One region of the Nonomuraea sp. NPDC052265 genome, then DNA from elsewhere that is predicted to be linked to it. Evidence: riboswitches for the same ligand, from Rfam matches in the RefSeq annotation. Region 1 holds a riboswitch; each other region holds the start of a gene.
The links. A riboswitch is a leader RNA that binds a small molecule or an ion and turns the genes downstream of it on or off. The one in region 1 is predicted to bind cyclic di-AMP.
Positions count from the first base shown of each region.

Region 1 (3,833 bases):
CTGGGCGTCAGCGCCACCGAGTCCGGGCTGCGGATCTACCCGATGACGCTGGCCATGGTGGCGGGCAGCGCGCTCATGGGGACGCTGATGTCCAGGACGCGCACGTACAAGCCGTGGCTGGTCGGGGCGCCGTTCCTGCTGGCGGCCGGCAGCCTGCTCTGCCTGAACCTGACCCCGCACACCGACGGCCTGTGGCTGGCCGGGTGGATGGTGCTCCTCGGGCTCGGCATGGGGCCGATGTTGTCGGGACTGACCGTGGCCGTGCGGCAGGCCGTCGAGCCGCGGTACATCGGCACCGCCTCGGCCAACCTCACCTTCTTCCGGCAGATCGGCGGCTCGGTGGCGCTGGCCCTGGCCGGCACGGCGTACACGTCGGTCATCACCACGGACGCGCCCGTGCACGGACTCGCGGCCGCGCACGCCTCGGCGGCGGCCCTGGTGATCCCGTCGCTCGGCGTGGCGGGCGCGGTGATCGCCCTGGTCGCGCTGGTCATGATGCCCGGCAGGCGGCTGGAGCGGCCGCCGGCACAGGAAAGCAGAGTGGAGGCCGGTTTCGCGTCGTAAGCGGCGTCATGCGAAGCTGTGGATGTCCCCAATACCAGGAGGTCCTCATGGCGGAAACACCGGAGCCGGAAGTCAGCGAGACTCCCGAGGACGAGATGAAGCGCAAGTTCCGCGAGGCGTTGGAACGCAAGCGTGATCAGCAGGCCGACTCGGCCGCGGGTGGCAGGGGCGTGGACCCGTCGAAGATCCACGGGGCGCACGGTCCGGCCGGGAGTAAAAGATCCTTCAGGCGCAAGAGCGGCGGCTGAAAGGCCCGATTTAACTGGGGGTACGGCATGCCGTACCCCCTTTCTCTTTACCTCGATAGGTAGATCTTTACCCGGTTCATGACGATTCGTTTGTATTTGTCCGAATCTCTGGGTACCGTCTTAACCAATTACCAGCTGGTGGCGTAGTCCCTACCAGGAGAGGGGCGACAGCTGGCGCCGAATCCCGACTTGTCGGGAACCGGGGAACCATCTCATTGGGGTGAATCCGGCCATGTGCCGGTAGGGCATCTCCACGCCCGAACCCGTCAGCTAACCCGGTAGGCGAGATGGAGAGGACTTCACCGCATGTACCAGCTCGTCGTACCCCCGGACAGTGTAGTGACGACCGCCTACTGAGCGGTCTCTTCCCTGACTTTCCCCCACGCGCCGCGTAACCACCTTTTCGGCGCTCTGCCCGGTTACGCACCGTAGTCACGCGCGTTCCCCCTGTCCCCTCGCGAAGGACTTCACTGCTTCATGTCTCGATTTGGCCTGCGCTCTCTCGCCCTGTTGTCCGTGTCCGCCGTGGGCGCGCTGACGATTTCCGCCACCGGCGCCCACGCCGACACCGGCGACGACCAGAAGATCCTGCTCAAGGGTTCCACCAAGGCCTCCTACTTCTGGGACGACTCCTCCGGCCGCGCCGGCGACACCGGTCTCCCCGCCAGCGGCAAGCCCATGCAGAAGGGCCTGGCCGCCAGCCCCAGCTGGCCCCTCATGACCGAGGGCTACGTGACGTACAACGGCAAGAAGATGCCGTTCTTCGTGGGCGACCGCGGCCCCGGCGAGCCCTCCAGCCGCGGCGTCATGCTGGACCTCGACGCCAAGACCTTCGCCGAGCTGACCGGCGGCACCTTCAACCCCGACACCCTCGGCGTGGACGGCAACGGCGGCGAGGGCCACATCAAGATCGACTACGTCATCACCAAGTGGGGCGACGGCAAGGGCAAGAAGAACTACCCCGTGGCCTTCTCCAGCGGCGCGTGGGGCAGGTACGACGCCAACCCGGCCGAGCCCCCCACGGTCCTGGCCGACAAGCCCGCCGACGACGCGACCGGTTCCGCCGGCGGTCAGGGTGGCGTCGGGAAGACCGTCGCGATGGGCGGCACCGTCATGGCCGGCGTGCTGGTGCTGGCCGGCGGCGGCGCGGTGCTCGGCAGCGAGCGCCTGCGCAAGCTCCTCAACGACTGATCCGCGCATCGACGACGGATCCGCGGATCAACGACGGATCCGCGGATCAACGCTGACCCGTGGATCGACTGCGGACCCGCGGACATACCGGCCTTTACGCCGGGCGACCAGAATGACATTCTGGTCGCTGTGATCCAGCGCGCAGCCGCCAACGGCATCGAGATCGCCTACGAGAGCTTCGGCTCACCCGCGGGCAGGCCCCTGCTGCTCATCATGGGACTCGGCGCCCAGCTCATCCACTGGGACGACGAGTTCTGCGAACTCCTGGCCGATCAGGGCCACCACGTCGTCAGGTTCGACAACCGCGACGCGGGCCTGTCCACGCACCTCCACGACGAGGGCGTCCCCCCATGGGGAGCGCCCTCGCCGTACGTGCTGGACGACCTGGCCGACGACAGCGCCGGGCTCATGGACGTCCTGGGCCTGCCCGCCGCGCACGTCGTCGGCGCCTCGATGGGCGGGATGATCGCCCAGGCGCTGGCCCTCCGGCATCCCGCGCGCGTGCTGAGCCTGACCTCGATCATGTCCACGCCCGGCCCCCAGGCGGCCCCGCCGACCGAGGCGGCCGCCGCGGTGCTGTTGGCCAAGCCCGCGACCGACCGCGAGACGGTCGTCGCCGGCGCCCTGGCGACCTGGGCCGTCATCGGGTCGCCCGGCTACGAGCTGGACCGCGAACGCGTCGCCCGGCTGGCCGGGCTCGCCTTCGACCGCTGCCACGACCCGGCCGGCACGGCCCGCCAGCTCGCCGCCATCATGGGCTCCGGCGACCGTACGGCGGCGCTGGCCGGGCTGAAGGTGCCCGCGCTGGTCATCCACGGCGAGGACGACCAGCTCGTGCCGCCCGCCGGCGGCCGGGCCACCGCGGCCGCCATCCCGGGCGCCCGCCTGGTCACCTACCCCGGCATGGGCCACGACCTGCCCCGCCCCCTCTGGCCCGCGATCATCGCCGAGATCACCGGCCACACCGGCTCCGCGGCGCCCGTACGGCCGGAGGTCGCCACGGAACCGTGAGGCGGCGCTCAGAGCTCCAGCTTCTCCTCGATGACCTTGAGCATGTGCCGGGCCAGGGCCAGATTGGCCCGGTTGCGGTCGAGGGCGAGGTAGAGGAACAGGCCCTTGCCGCTGCGGCCCGTGAGCGGGCGGATGATGTGGTACTGGGCGGTCAGCGTGATGAGGATGTCCTCGATGCCGTCCTTGAGGCCCAGCGAGTCCATCGTGCGCAGTTTGGCCTTGATGACCTCGGTGTTGCCCGCCGCCGCGACCTGAAGGTCCAGCTCCTTCGAGCCGCCGAGCGTGCCGAGCGCCATGCCGCTGCCGTGGTCGACGATCGCCGCTCCGATCGTGCCGTCGATGCTCATCATCTCCTTGAGGGAGACGTCCATGCCTGCCATGCTTTCCTCCGCTTCGGTGGGATGGTCAGTGCTTGCGTGCCACGGCGGCCACGGAGGCCGCCGTCTTCCTGCCCTCCAGCCGGAGGAGCCCGACGTTGGCGCCGGGTCCCGCCAGGACCGTGAGGACGATCGTGGGGCCCGCGGCGTAGAAGGCCACGAACCCGGCGGTGCCGGACACGAGGGTCTCCTCGAACGTCCCGCGGCCCGCCATGGTCAGCATCCGGCTGCTCATCGCGAGCAGCGCGGCCGACAGCGCCGCCGCCTGCTCGCCGGTCTCTCCTTCGGGGTCGCAGGCGATGCGCAGGCCGTCCACGGTGCAGGCGACGCTGCCGGTGACGTCCGGCGTGCGCCCGCGCAGGAGCTCCATCTCCGCCAGGACCTCTTGCCGTAGCTCCACGGGTGGCCTCCTCCTGCGTCGTGAGGGGAACCTCACGGCATC
Region 1 covers NZ_JBIUBJ010000005.1:421,921-425,753, forward strand. Annotated here, with positions in the region: gene ACIHAD_RS18955 (MFS transporter) at 1-564, shown strand, start outside; gene ACIHAD_RS18960 (DUF5302 domain-containing protein) at 612-812, shown strand; cyclic di-AMP (ydaO/yuaA leader) riboswitch at 978-1,112, shown strand; gene ACIHAD_RS18965 (hypothetical protein) at 1,290-2,003, shown strand; gene ACIHAD_RS18970 (alpha/beta fold hydrolase) at 2,133-3,014, shown strand; gene ACIHAD_RS18975 (hypothetical protein) at 3,023-3,394, opposite strand; gene ACIHAD_RS18980 (roadblock/LC7 domain-containing protein) at 3,420-3,791, opposite strand; gene ACIHAD_RS18985 (DUF4388 domain-containing protein) at 3,824-3,833, opposite strand, start outside.

Region 2 (3,833 bases), on a different contig from region 1:
TGCCCTTGCGTGCGCGTTTCGCCATGGGCTCACCTCCGGCGGTCGGGATCGTGACCTTCAAGGTCTCCCCTGCCCGGTAGTCAACACAAGCGATACGCCGTGACCTAACATTCCTCAACAAACTCGTGTCATAATTTGGTGGAATCTGTTGGAAGGGGTGGGCGTGCTCGCACAGCAGCGTCAGCAGACGATCCTGGAACGCGTACGCAGCAGCGGCGGCGTCCGGGTGGCCGACCTCGTGCGCGAGCTCGGCGTCTCCGACATGACGATACGCCGCGACCTTGAGGTGCTGGCCGAACGCGGGCTGCTGGAGAAGGTCCACGGCGGCGCGACGGCCCTCGGCCCCGGCTCGACCGAGGAGCCTGGCTTCACCGCCAAGTCCGCCCGCCAGCAGCAGGAGAAGGAGGCCATCGCGCGGCACGCGGCCACCTTCGTACGGCCGGGAACCGCCGTGGCGCTCTCCGCCGGCACCACCACGTGGGCGCTGGCCCACCATCTGGTCGCCGTCCCCGAGCTGACCGTGATCACCAACTCGATCCCCGTCGCCGAGGTCTTCCACCGCAACCCGCGCGCCGACCGCACGGTCGTGCTGACCGGCGGCGTGCGCACGCCCTCCGACGCGCTCGTCGGCCCCGTGGCGGTGGCGGCGATCCGCCGGCTGCACGTGGACACGCTCTTCCTCGGGGTGCACGGCATGAGCCTGCGCGCCGGGTTCACCACGCCGAACCTGCTGGAGTCCGAGACCGACAGGGAGCTGGTGGCCGCGGCGCACCGGCTGGTGGTCCCCGCCGACCACACCAAGTGGAACACGGTCGGCATCAGCACGATCGCCGAGCTGACGGAGGCCGACGTGGTCATCAGCGACGCGGGGTTGCCCGAGGAAGCACGCACCGAGCTGGCCGAACGGGCCGGAGAACTGATCATCGCGGAGGGCACGCCTTGAAGCGCACCATCACCCACCTGGCAGACGGCCGAGAGCTGATCTACTTCGACCGGCGCGACGACGCCGACCGGAGCGCGATCGACCGGCGTCCGCTCGACCCTCGGCCGGTGGCCTCCGAGCTGCGCTACGACCCGCTGACCGAGGAGTGGATCGCGATCGCCGGTCATCGGCAGACGCGTACGTTCCTGCCGCCGGCCGACGAGTGCCCGTTGTGCCCGTCGTCCGACACGCGGGCGTCGGAGATCCCGGCTCACGACTATGACGTGGTGGTGTTCGAGAACCGCTTCCCCTCTTTCTCCGGAAATTTTGGGACTTACGGTGACGTCGGCGGATTGAGTGATGTACGTCCGGGGGTCGGGCGGTGTGAGGTGGTGTGCTTCACCTCCGACCACTCCTCCTCCTTCTCCAAGCTCTCCAACGCCCAGGTCAGGCTGGTCATGGAGGCGTGGGCCGACCGCACGGCCGAGCTGTCCGGCATGGAGGGCGTCGAGCAGGTGTTCTGCTTCGAGAACAGGGGCGAGGAGATCGGCATCACGCTCCCGCACCCGCACGGGCAGATCTACGCCTACCCCTACGTGACCCCGCGCACGAAGCTCCAGCTCGGAGCCGCCTCCCGGCACCCGGGCGGCAACCTGTTCGCCGACGTGCTGGCCGCCGAGCGGGCCGCCGGCACGCGGGTGGTGGCCTCCAACAAGCTGTGGACGGCGTTCGTGCCGGCCGCCGCGCGCTGGCCGTTCGAGGTGCACGTGTATCCGCACCGGCAGGTGCCCGACCTGGCGGCGCTGTCGGAGGAGGAGCGGGCCGCGTTCGCGCCGCTGTACACCTCGGTGCTGCGGGCGCTGGACGCGCTGTTCGGGGTGGCGATGCCGTACATCTCGGCCTGGCACCAGGCGCCGGTGCGGTACGGCCGCGAGCTGGCCTACCTGCACCTGGAGCTGTTCAGCATCAGGCGGGCGCCCGGGAAGCTGAAGTACCTGGCGGGCTCGGAGTCGGCCATGGGCGCCTTCGTCAACGACGTGCTGCCGGAGGAGGCGGCACGCATGCTGCGATCACGAATCGATCACTAATTGATTTCTCCTTAAAGTCGCATGACTCGTGATCTACCACTAATATCCCGTTACACATCGGCCATAACGGTCGCTGTACGCCTAATCCCGGGCGTGTTGCCCGGGAGCCGGGGACCCATCGCATCCGGGGTGAATCCGCGCAAGTGGTAGGGACTGCTCCCGTGCCCGAACCCGTCAGCTAACCCGGCCGGCAGAGGGAGAGGAACAACCACGTGGCGGCTTCGTCCCCCGCGAGTCTTGCCATCGGTCTCATCGCCGCCACCGCCCTGCTCGTCCATCCGGCCGCCGCCTCGGCCGCGCCCAAGCCGTCCGAGGCCGAGCTGCGGGCCCAGCTCAAGCAGCTCAACGGCAAGGTGGACAAGCTCATCGAGACGTACAACCTCAAGCGGGTCGAGCTGGCCAAGGCCCAGCAGGCCGCCACCGCGGCACAGCAGCGGCTCACCACCGCCGAGCAGGCGGTGGCCACGGCCGAGCAGCGGGTCGCCGAGATCGCCCGGATGCGCTACCAGAGCGGCGACGCCTCCCTGCCGGGCTTCATGCTGACCCCGGACGGCAACGGCGCGGCCATGCTCGAACAGCTCACCGCCGAGCAGCAGGCGGTCGTCGACAGCGTGGCCAGGGCCCGCGACGACCAGAAGAAGGCCGCCGCGGCCGCCGCCGCGCTCGCGGCCGAGCTCAAGGCGGGCACGGCGGAGGTGGCCGAGCAGCGCGACGACGCCCAGGACGTCATCGACGACATCAAGAAGAAGCTCCAGGACCTCGTGCCGTTCGGTCCGGGCAAGAAGTCCGACGGGAGCTGGGCGCCCGAACTGCCGTCCGGCTCGGACAACATCACGCCGCGCACCCGGCTGATGCGCGCGCAGGTGCAGAAGAACTTCTCGCTGCCGTACGAGGTGGGCTGCTTCCGGTCCGGCTCCAGCGGCGAGCACCCGCTCGGCCGGGCCTGCGACTTCATGATGAGTACGGGGGGCACCATGCCGGGCGCCGCCAACAACGCCCTCGGCGACCGCCTGGCCGCCTGGGCGCTGAAGAACAAGGCCAAGCTCGGCGTCAAGTACGTGATCTGGAAGCAGCGCATCAACCAGGGCTCGGGCTGGCGCGCGATGTCCGACCGCGGCAGCGTCACCGAGAACCACTACGACCACGTGCACATCTCGATGAACTAGAAGCCGGTTCCGGGGTCCGCCGGACGGGACCTCGCGTCAGAGGTGAGCACGTCGCATCTGACGCGAGGAGGTGTTCAGGACGGAACCGGCTTCCTGCGCCCGTATTTCTGCGTTCGGGGTCAGTTCCGGAACCTGTCCGTCGCGGCGGTCAGCAAGTCGATCATCTCCAGACCGCCGTGCCCCTCCCCCACCACGTGCAGCTCACTCCCGGGCCAGGCCTGGTGCAGCTCCCAGGCCGTCTCCAGGGGCCCGCTGACATCGAACTTCCCGTGGATGAGCACCCCGGGCACCCCCGCCAGGCGCGCGGCGGCCTCCCGAACGAGGTCCCTCCCCCCAAGGAAGCACCCGTTCCCCCAGTAATGCGTCACCAGCCGAGCGAAGGTCATCCGAAACACCGGATCCTGAAATTTCGGACTTGGCTGGAACTGCGGGTCAAGGCTCACATGCGTGTCCTCCCACGCACACCACTCGATCGCCGCCCGCTCCCGCCGCTCAGGGTCGGCCAGCGCCTTCGCGTACCCCGCCGCCAGGTTCCCGCCCCGATCCTCCTCCGGCAGGAAGTCGCGGAACCGCGCCCACTCGTGGGGGAAGATCCGCCCGACGTCCCGCGTGATCCACTCGATCTCCCAGTCCCGCCCGGCCGTGACCGCGAACAGG
Region 2 covers NZ_JBIUBJ010000022.1:13,587-17,419, forward strand. Annotated here, with positions in the region: gene ACIHAD_RS40060 (50S ribosomal protein bL37) at 1-25, opposite strand, end outside; gene ACIHAD_RS40065 (DeoR/GlpR family DNA-binding transcription regulator) at 164-943, shown strand; gene galT (galactose-1-phosphate uridylyltransferase) at 940-2,010, shown strand; cyclic di-AMP (ydaO/yuaA leader) riboswitch at 2,079-2,217, shown strand; gene ACIHAD_RS40075 (coiled-coil domain-containing protein) at 2,223-3,176, shown strand; gene pip (prolyl aminopeptidase) at 3,296-3,833, opposite strand, start outside.
Region 2: another riboswitch for cyclic di-AMP. It lies ahead of ACIHAD_RS40075 (coiled-coil domain-containing protein); the one in region 1 lies ahead of ACIHAD_RS18965 (hypothetical protein).

Region 3 (3,833 bases), on a different contig from region 1:
GGGGTACTTCTTCTTGAGCTTGCGCAACTGGTTGAAGCTGCCGCGCAGCGCGCCGTTGTCCCAGGTGTCGGCGACGCCGTCCACGCTCTCGCCCGCCTGGTAGAAGCGGTCGTAGTCGGCGTAGCTGTCGCCGATCGTGCACTGCCCGTTCTGCACGTTGCCGAACGCGTAGTTGATGTGGGTCAGCTTGGCCGCCGAGCCGCTGGTGTCGATGTTCTTGACGTGGTAGCCGCGCTGGTAGACGCCCCACTGGACGAAGTAGCCCAGCACCTTGTTGCCGCCGCCACCGCCGCCGCCCGTGGTGGTCGCGGTGATCTGGTTGCTGTCGGACGAGCGGTTGCCGGCGGCGTCACGCGCGCGCACGGTGTAGCTGTAGGCGGTGTTGGCGCTGAGGCCGGTGTCGGTGTGCGAGGTGCCCGTGACGGTGGTGACGAGGGTGCCGCCGCGGTAGACCTCGTAGCCGGTGACGGCCACGTTGTCGGTGGAGGCGTTCCAGGCCAGCGAGACGCTGTTGTTGCTGACGCCGGTCGAGCGCAGGTTGCCGGGCACCGAGGGCGGGGTCTTGTCGTCGCCGCCACCGCCGCCCGTGGTGGTCGCGCTGATCTGGTTGCTGTTGGCCGAGCGGTTGCCGGCCGCGTCACGCGCGCGCACGGTGTAGCTGTAGGCCGTGCCGGCGGTCAGGCCCGTGTCGTTGTACGTGGTGCCCGTGACGGTGGTGACGAGGGTGCCGCCGCGGTAGACCTCGTAGCCGGTGACGGCCACGTTGTCGGTGGAGGCGTCCCAGGCCAGGGCCACGCTCGTGTTCGTGACGCCGGTCGAGCGCAGGTTGCCCGGCACCGACGGCGCGGTGGTGTCGCCGCCGCCGCCGGAGACCTTCCACAGCGCCGCCACGTTCGGCGGCTCCCAGCCGGGCTGGGAGGTGTGCGCCTGGACGCAGACGTAGTCAACGCCGTTGTAGGTGACGACCGTGCCCGCCGTGTAGGCGGTCCACGGGGCCCAGGCCGCCGCGAAGGCCACCGTGCCGGCGGAGGCGATCGGTGGGGCGGCCACGGCCGCGGTCAGGGGCAGGGCCAGTGCCGCCACTCCTGCCAGGACCTTGCTCAGGATGGTGTGTTTCATGTCGCTCCGACATCCGTTTGGGGGGTGTGTGGGGAGTGGGATGGGAGACTTCTGGAGAAACTATTAGGAAAGTTTCCTTTAAGTTATGAATCGACGGTAACCGCTGCCTGGTGGAGCGTCAATACGTATCGGTCAGGCGTCCGTAATCGTGCCGGTCAGACCCGGGGCGCGCCCGTTCACGAGGGGATAACGGTTCAGGAACGGGGGCTGACGGCGGGCTGAGTCGTGGCCCAGCATTGGAGCGTGGCAGGAATCTCCGCCTGGCGGCGGACGCCCACGCGACGCGGGCCGTACGTGGTCCGCGCGGTCGCGGAGTTACGGTCCTGGCCGTCGCTGAACGTCAGCGGCACCGGGCGACAGATCGCCTTCGCCGTACACGGAACCGAGATCCTGCGCCTGGCGGGCCGGGACGAGATCCACGTACGGCTCACCGCCCCCGCCATCGGCCGCCTGGAGCCCCATCTGCGGGCGTGCGACCAGGTCCACGCCTGCCGCGACCGCGCCTGGGTCGCCGTGCAGGTCGACGCCGAGCCCGATCTGGAATTGTTGCTGGCCCTCACGAGCGTGGCGATAAAGGCGCACGTGGCCTGAAACGTTTCTTCGCGGTGCGTAGCGTTTCTCCTACGCACCGTCGAAACAATGGCTTCCATTTGCCTGGGAATTACTCACCGGGTAGCTTGGTTGTACACAGCCGAACGGGGAGTCGTCCCAGGTAGGGATGTCATTGCCAGGGAATTACCCTGGCGGGACCCGTGTTGTACAGAGTCGATGCGGATACACCGCGTCCGGGCGTCGCACATATACCTTCAGGCCCTTTCCTGGGCCCGGGAAGACGATGCGTCAGCCCTTTGCCTGACCATAGACCGCTGAATCCGCCTGTGCGCGGAACCGGGGACCCATGCGTCCATTGGGGTGAATCGGCACCACGGTGCCGTAGGGCAGCTTCCCGCCCGAACCCGTCAGCTAACCCGGCAAGCGGCACGGAAGCACAAGGAGTAATCCCTCATGGCCAAGCACCGTCTTCACCGTGCCTGCAAGCTCGACCTCGCCAAGATCGCCATCGGCGCGACCGCCGTCGTCGGCGTGCTCGGCACGCACGCGGCAGTGAACGCCGACGCCACCCACGCCACCGCCCACACCGCCGCCCAGACCGCCAAGGTCGCCGGTGTGGCCGTCGCCCAGCCGAACGTCGCTCGGTCGGACGTCGCCCAGCCGCAGGTCGCCACCGTCGGCTACAAGAACGCCGCCGGCGAGAGCGCCAAGGGCAAGGTGAACGTCACCGCCGCCCAGGTCCTGGCCGCCGCCCGCGCCCAGGTCGGCACCTCCGAGGACGCCAACGGCGGCGGCACCAAGTTCCAGAAGTGGTACGCCGACTCGCAGCGCGCCGCCGAGACCGCCGCGCGTGACGGCGGCAACCGGGCCATGTACCTGAACGCCCCCTGGTGCTCGATGTTCGTCTCCTGGGTCGGTGAGCAGACCGGCGCCCGCCCGCAGGTCGGCTGGGACGCCTACACCGTCTCCCACGCCAAGTGGTTCGCCGCCAACGGCCGCTGGGGCGCCGAGGCCAAGCCCGGAGCCGTGGTGTTCTTCTCCTGGAGCGGCAGCAAGAGCCTGAGCGGCATCCAGCACGTCGGGTTCGTCGTCAAGGACAACGGCGACGGCACGATCTCCACGATCGAGGGCAACACCGGCAACGGCAAGGTCGAGGAGCGCGTCCGCCCGACCTCCCAGGTCGTCGGCTACGGCTACCCGTCGTACGCCGCCTGATCTCCCTCTCGCGAAGAGCGCACTCCCTGCGGGGGGTGCGCTCTTTCGTGTGTGTGCCGGTCGACCAGGGTGGCGGCGGCGTGGGCGGCCGAGCGGGCCGCGCCCGTGTCCTCGGAGATCATCGCGGTCACGGTGGCGCCGTCGATCAGGGTGAGCAACTGCTCGGCGAGCAGGCCGGGATCCCCGGCGCCCGCCTTCTCGGCGAGCGAGCGCAGGTAGGCGCGCAGGCGCTCCTTGTGCTCGCGCACCGCCGTACGGACGGCGGCCGAACCGGCGCCCAGTTCGGCGAAGGCGTTGGCGAATCCGCAGCCGCGGAAGTCGTCCTCGGCGAACCAGCGTTCCAGCCACTCGAAGACCGCCGGGATGCGGTCGCCGGCGTCGGCCACGTACGTGGTGAGCGAGGACGTCCAGCGCTCGTCGCGCCGCCGCAGATAGGCCACGACCAGCGCCTCCTTCGACGGGAAGCACTGGTAGAGCCGCTTCAGCGAGACCCCGGACGCGGCCCGGATCTCGTCCATGCCGACCGCCTGCACGCCGCGGCGGTAGAACAGGTCGCCCGCGGCGTCCAGCAGCCGCTGCTCGTGATCCATGACACCCCTCCAGGTGCTTGCGGCGGAGAACGCTCGTTCTCTAGGCTAGCGCACACCTTCGGGAGAACGCCCGTTCTCTCGGTATGAGAGGACATCGCATGACACGCCCGCCTGTTCCGCCGTTCACCGAGGAGACCGCCCGGATCAAGGTCCAGGCCGCCGAGGACGCCTGGAACACCCGCGACCCCGACCGCGTCGCGCTCGCGTACACCGAGGACTCCGTGTGGCGCAACCGCGGCGAGTTCGTCACCGGCCGCGCCGAGATCGCCGCGTTCCTGCGCCGCAAGTGGGCCCGCGAGCTGGACTACGCCCTGCGCAAGGAGCTCTGGGCGTTCACCGGCGACCGCATCGCCGTCC
Region 3 covers NZ_JBIUBJ010000007.1:227,796-231,628, forward strand. Annotated here, with positions in the region: gene ACIHAD_RS22930 (glycosyl hydrolase family 18 protein) at 1-1,119, opposite strand, end outside; gene ACIHAD_RS22935 (luciferase family protein) at 1,363-1,710, shown strand; cyclic di-AMP (ydaO/yuaA leader) riboswitch at 1,974-2,111, shown strand; gene ACIHAD_RS22940 (CHAP domain-containing protein) at 2,125-2,886, shown strand; gene ACIHAD_RS22945 (TetR/AcrR family transcriptional regulator) at 2,865-3,476, opposite strand; gene ACIHAD_RS22950 (DUF1348 family protein) at 3,575-3,833, shown strand, end outside.
Region 3: another riboswitch for cyclic di-AMP. It lies ahead of ACIHAD_RS22940 (CHAP domain-containing protein); the one in region 1 lies ahead of ACIHAD_RS18965 (hypothetical protein).